2 regions of the Paenibacillus nuruki genome follow, and region 2 is predicted to be linked to the other one. Evidence: riboswitches for the same ligand, from Rfam matches in the RefSeq annotation. Region 2 holds a riboswitch; the other holds the start of a gene.
The links. Region 2 has a riboswitch for cyclic di-AMP ahead of RCP16_RS18670 (resuscitation-promoting factor). Riboswitches for the same ligand answer to the same signal wherever they lie in the genome.
Positions count from the first base shown of each region.

Region 1 (3,428 bases), 2.2 Mb from region 2:
TGATTATGATCTTTCACTGTATTATTTGAATGAAGAGACATCTGAGATCGAGCAGGTCGCTTTTTCTACCAAAGGTCCAACACAATATGAACAGCTTAGTCATATTGCCAAAGCAGGATATTATTTTATTAGAGTAAGTTCTTATCAAGGAGCAGATACCACTAATCCATTTACTGTATTTGCTGTCACTTCAGATAGTTATGATGCAAGCGAGCCTGATGATAATCCGTGGTTAGCCAAAGATAAAGGATCAGCACCTTTTGTCAGCACACAGAATATTGATAATCGTTTTGACGAGGATTGGACAAAAGTCACTTTGACAGCTCAATCCAAAATGAACCTTCGTCTAGACAACACATCTGCTTATGGAACGTATCAATTACAGTTATTTAATGCGAATCTGGTGAGTCAAGGAACACTGGCACAGAATACCAACGGTCAAGTCACACTACCTGCGGGAACGTATTATATTCAAGTCTTAGCACCTTCTACATTCGATCTAACGACTCCATACAAATTATCTGTTAATTATCAGACAGCAGATGTATCCAGAGTTGCGATCAGTAATATTACAACAGATGGTGGTGTCTATGGATTTATTAATTATGGACAAGGTAATAAGTGGCGTGTCAAAAACAATATTGTGATCTCAGGTCGTGCTTTTGATGCTACAGGCAATCCGGTAGCGAACGCTATCGTAACGACTAATATCACTACAATTCTCAATGGCAAAGTGATTCCCGGAACAGCTACGACAGATGCTTCAGGTAACTTTACAATGCCAGTCAATATTGATAATCCAGGAGTAGGACAATATACTTTCCAATCATCCAAATACAGACATTATTATGATATTGTCAGAATCCAATTTTTCAGCAACGGTAAGCCATTAAATTCAGACATTAGCACACTGTATCATTTCGCTTATGAAATCTACACAGGTTGACCATAATTTTAAAAATGATAGCATCTTGCGTAAAAAATGACATAACCGTTTTCAGAATCTGTTGTAAATGAATGATAAATGCGATGTAACAAGAGTGAAAAAGTAGAGAAACGATGAAAAAGAGAGAAAATAGGAGCCTGCGATAGATAACTTTTCAATAGTTATCTGAAAATGAAAGCTGTGATGATTCACAGCTTTTTTTGCGTCTTTTCTCAGCTTTACAGTTGACAAGGACAGGCGTATTATTCATTGCAGGCAGTTGATGAATACGATTCAGCAACTGATATAAATGAAGTTTCCAATGTTTTTGATCGCTGAGTTTTCGGTGCTAACCGAAAAACGGGGGAACCAAATTGCGATTTCACAAAACGGTGTGAGAGCCGGAATGTGAATCGTTGGGGTGAATCTGCATACTGACTAACCATGGTACAGTCAGACAATGCAGTAGGGCGACTCTCACCGCCCGAATCCGACAGCTAACCTCGTAAGCGTGGATAGGAGAGAAGTGTGAAGCTTGTGCCGATCTGACACAGTGTAATACGACTCTGTGTTTTTTGATATGTTAACAATGTCACAACGCTTAATTTTCATATGCATATGAAAAGCGGGGGAACCAATCGTTGATGAAGAGGACTGATAGGAAATGATCAGGATCTACACAACATGGGGTGAATTCCGGTATCTACCGGAACGGGCAATCTTCCAGCCCGAATCCGACAGCTAACTCCGTAAGCGTATAAGGGAGAACTCCTAACCAGCAACTCGGCAGGTACACGATAAGTGTGCGTGTTTGTAGAAGTCTGGGGAAAAGTTCTGCTTTTCTCCAGGCTTCTTTTTTTGTGCCTTTTTTAGCAAATCATAGTAACCAAAATGAATGCAGGGAGTTCTTCACATATGATGGATATATTAATGATTGGATTGGTTTTGTTGATTACTGTAGGGTTGAGCGGGTTGCTGCAATGGGCATCTGTAGCTATCGGAGAAAGAAGGAATGAGCGATGACTTGGCTGCTGTGGATTATTATTGGTGGATTAACCATTTATCTATGTTACGCATTAATTTATCCAGAAAAATTCTAATGGGTCAGGGGAGAACATCGTGAGTATCTTTTCATATATCGGAATTGCAGTCACTTTTATTATTGCTTTAATCATCGCTCGTCCAACCGGACATTATATTGCACATGCTTTTGACAATACACCCAATCGATTAGATCGTTGGTTTCATCCTATTGAAAAATGGATTTACAGGTTCGGTGGAATCAAAGGTGAAAATCAGACATGGAAGCAATATGCAGGAGCCGTATTGATCAGTAATACAGTCATCTTGCTTATCGCTTATGCGATCTTCCGTCTTCAACATGTATTACCTTTGAACCCAGCAGGCATTACGAATATGAGCCCTGATCTAGCGTTCAATACAGCGATTAGCTTTATGACGAATACCAATTTACAGCATTATAGTGGTGAAAGTGGTTTATCTTTATTTTCACAGATGACAGCGATTATCTTTATGATGTTTGTATCACCGGCAACAGGGATTGCGGTTGCGATTGCATTTATTAGAGGAATAACCGGTAAGCCACTAGGTAATTTCTTTACAGATCTAGTACGGGCAATTACACGCATTTTGTTACCTCTTACTTTTATTATGGCGCTTGTGTTTGTTGGATTAGGTATGCCGCAGACGTTGCATACTGTAGTGACAGCTCAGACATTACAAGGAACAGAGCAACAGATTGGTGTAGGTCCAATTGGATCATTTCTAGCGATCAAAGAATTAGGGAATAACGGTGGTGGCTATTTCGGAGCCAACTCTGCACATCCTTTTGAAAATCCAGGCGGATTCAGTAATATGTTGCAAATGCTGATGATGTTACTGGTTCCAATGTCATTACCATTTACGTACGGTAAAATGGTCGGCAACTCGAAGCAAGGCCGAGTATTATTCGTTTCGATGGTTATGATGTTTGTCGTGATGCTTAGTGTATCTCTTGCGAGTGAATATCAAGGAAATCCATTGATTAATCAATTAGGTATCCAGCACAATGCAGGATCGATGGAAGGTAAAGAAGTACGATTAGGCGAAGCTCAATCTTCGTTCTACTCTGTAGTTACTACCGCTTCAGAGACTGGTGCTGTCAATAACATGCATGATACGTTAACACCACTCGGTGGATTAATTGCACTAGGAAATATGATGCTAAATACAGTATTTGGCGGTTCAGGTGTAGGACTGTTGAATATTCTAATGTATGCCATTATTGCGGTGTTCTTATCCGGTCTTATGGTTGGACGCACACCTGAATTTCTCGGTCGCAAAATTGAAGGCAAAGAAATGAAATTGATTGCCGTCACATTACTTATTCAGCCTCTACTGGTCTTAGCGCCTACAGCGATTGCTTTAATGACGCAGGCAGATACGATTTCGAATCCGGGTTATCATGGACTGACTCAAGCGCTCTATGAATTTACATCATCAG
Region 1 is NZ_OY725677.1:1,989,145-1,992,572, reverse strand. It holds gene RCP16_RS08635 (carboxypeptidase regulatory-like domain-containing protein) at 1-946, shown strand, start outside; cyclic di-AMP (ydaO/yuaA leader) riboswitch at 1,249-1,452, shown strand; cyclic di-AMP (ydaO/yuaA leader) riboswitch at 1,514-1,696, shown strand; gene kdpF (K(+)-transporting ATPase subunit F) at 1,945-2,025, shown strand; gene kdpA (potassium-transporting ATPase subunit KdpA) at 2,045-3,428, shown strand, end outside.
Region 1: linked by a shared signal. The riboswitch ahead of kdpF (K(+)-transporting ATPase subunit F) and the one ahead of RCP16_RS18670 (resuscitation-promoting factor) in region 2 are both predicted to bind cyclic di-AMP.

Region 2 (3,428 bases):
AAGTTGTATAAATATGTAGAGACAGATCTAATTGATAAGCAGACGATTAGCAGTATACGTAGTGAATTTGCTAGAGTAGGATTACATCCTGATTATGATCTAGAAATCGATTTTCCCACCGATCTTCCTTATGATGTATTTCGTCCAGGTGATCCTAAAAAAGAAAAACAAATTCTATTATTAGATCGTCAAAACCGAATCCAAGAAATATCAGAAGTATCGGATATTGTACGTTCGATTAGCGGGATTCATCGCGGTCGATATCATCTCTATTATCCGCAAGATAAGTTGGAGAAAGTTATTCATCAATTATCCGAAGAAGTGGCAGCGATATTTGAAAACAAAATTAATCCGCCACAGATGGAATTTGAAATATAAGATTAACGAAAAAAGAACGAGAAACAGAGAAGGAGTGAGAAAAGTATATGTTATTTGATACACATACTCATTTGGATTCGATCGAATTTGCCGATGATCGTAAAGAAGTGATTGAGCGTGCTTATGCACAAGGGGTAACCCGAATGATCAATGTAGGATTCAACCGTGAAACGATTCCCACCACGATGGAATTAGTCGAAAGTTATGAATTTATATATGCGGCTATTGGCTGGCACCCTGTAGATGCGATTCATATGCAACCTGGAGATCTGGAATGGATCGAATCGCTATGCAAACATGAAAAAGTAGTAGCGATTGGTGAGATTGGTCTGGATTATCATTGGGATACTTCACCGAAAGAAGTGCAGCATAAAGTATTACGTGAACAAATCGGTCTAGCACGTTCGATTAATATGCCAATTGTTATCCATAATCGTGATGCTCATGAAGATATTGTTAAGATTTTGCGCGAAGAAAAAGCACATGAAGTTGGAGGGGTTATGCACTCCTTTTCAGGTAGCTGGGAAACGGCTAAAATGTGTCTCGATATGGGCTTTCATTTATCGTTTGGAGGACCGATTACTTTCAAAAATGCGAAGCAACCTAAAGAGGTGTTACAACAGGTTCCAATGGACCGTCTTTTGCTTGAAACAGACTCCCCATTTTTGACACCACATCCTTATCGTGGAAAACGAAATGAGTCCGGTTATGTGACACTTGTAGCAGAAGCTGCTGCTGCGCTAAAAGGGGTATCACTGGAAGAAATTAGTACAATTACAACTAAAAATGCACTGGAACGATTTGGCATTCGGTGAAAAAGAGAGTAAATCACGCAAAAAACAGCGTTAAACGGATATATGAATAAATTATAACCAAAAAACAAGAGAATATGACAACTTTTTAACCATTTATTCAGAAAAACGTGCTTGCTGGTCGCTTTACATGAGGGTTGGGTTCGGGATATTATTTCATCAGTGATTTAATCTTGCTGTTATTACGCAAGATTCCATGATTCGGTCTCGCTGAGTTTCCTGCATAGGAAAACGGGGGAACCAACATATGTCTTCAAGCCATTATTATCAGAATACCGAAGTCATTATGTATGATTCCTTTTACAGGGTCTATGGGGTGAATTGGAGGTACTCGCGCCATGAGCGGAGGAGCCTTCAAAGGGCAAGAAATATGATGTGTCCGAATCCGACAGCTAACCCCGTAAGCGATGCAGAGGCAACCTCGTATTTTCTAACGTTTTCCGAACTGTATTTAGATACGTCGGAAGCCAAGGAAAAGTTGCTTTGCTCTTTTCCAGAGGCTTCTTTTGTTTTGGGCTAAACGAAAAGATTCAGAGAATACGATATTTGAAATTTGATCTTTCAGATATTAGGTGTGTCCCTTAGACTGACCATGGCGCAGGCATTTTTGAACATCACGAAAGATTATCACACAGATTTGGTAATCTTATGCTTACGATCAGCCTGTGAAAATTCTGTTATATAGTCGCGTCATATACAATTACGTCACAGCTAGACGGCGAGACTATGAAGGAGGACGGAAGAAGTGGCAATTGCTCCTTTCGAAAAAACCCATGGTTCGCGCTCATCCAGCATGTCTTACGCGCTGAGTTGGAAGCAACAAAACCTACGCTATGTATTGTGGGCTGCATTATTAGTGATCGCTCTTGCAGCGATGCTATTGTCCCTACTTTATAATCAAGCGGGTAAAAATATTTCTGTAGTCATTGACGGCAAAGCACAAACCGTGGAAACACGTAAATTGATGCTTTCTCAACTGCTTGATGAAAATCAAATTAAAGTGGCACCACAAGATAAAGTATCTATGCCTATGAATGGCGCGCTTCAGGATGGGGACAAAGTTTATATTAACCATGCGGTTGCAGTAAACATTACGGCAGATGGTGGAACCAAGAAAATTTATACCACCTCTAAAACAGTTGGTAACACATTGGAGCAGGCTGGGTTAACACTGTCAGGTGAAGATCAATTAACACCTGCGATGGAATCTTCAGTTCATGACAATATGGATATCAAGATTGTGCGTACCAAATCATTTGTAGCGAAAAAAGTAGTCAAGATTCCGTATCAAACGGTTAAGAAAACCGATGGTTCTATGCTTGAAGGTAAAACCAAGTTAGTGCAAGGCGGTCAAACAGGTAAAGTGGTTCAATACATCGAGAAAGTATACGAAGATGGAGAATTCGTCTCCAAACGTATGGTTGATAAAAAAACAACCGCAAAAGTAAAAGATAAGATTGTAGCTATTGGTACCAAAAAAGAGGAGCCTAAACTTCTCGCAGCTGCTTCTTCTAGTGGAGGATCAAGTAATAGTACTTCCAAAGCAGGTGTAGATTTCTCTTATGCGAAAGTACTGAACAATGTATCTCTAACTGCTTATTCGTCTCAAGAACCTGGTCTAGGTACAGTGACTGCTTCGGGAGCACGTGTAACAGAAGGTCGTACGATTGCAGTCGATACGAGTGTCATTCCTATGGGATGGTGGGTATACATTGAAGGCATTGGCTTCCGCCGTGCTGAAGATACCGGTAGTGCTATTAACGGTAATAAAATCGACGTGTATATAGACAGCTTGAGCCAAGCGAGAGCATTTGGACGCAAATCCGGTTACACTGTATATGTAATTGGCCCGGTTAAACCCTAGAGAGGGTGTTGATTGGGATAGCACCATTGCTTAAGCCCAGTCATCTGTTATATGATATAAATAATATTAACTATGAGCGTGCATAAAGAAAACAAAAAGAAGAGGATAAATCCTCTTCTTTTTGTTCTGTTAAGATGAATATCGAACAGATTATCTTATCATTTAGAGAGTGAAGGGAAGCGTACAATCAACGTGATTAAAGAAGTGATTGTTGTGGAAGGACGAGACGATACCGTAGCGATTAAAAGAGCTGTAGACGCAGATACGATCGAGACAGGCGGCTCAGCTATAGGTGCTCATGTGATTCGTCGTGTAAAATTAGCTCAAGAACGACGCGGTGTAATTATATTAACTGATCCTGATTTTGCAGGTGA
Region 2 is NZ_OY725677.1:4,214,667-4,218,094, reverse strand. It holds gene RCP16_RS18680 (HD domain-containing protein) at 1-378, shown strand, start outside; gene RCP16_RS18675 (TatD family hydrolase) at 426-1,193, shown strand; cyclic di-AMP (ydaO/yuaA leader) riboswitch at 1,389-1,612, shown strand; gene RCP16_RS18670 (resuscitation-promoting factor) at 1,936-3,054, shown strand; gene rnmV (ribonuclease M5) at 3,247-3,428, shown strand, end outside.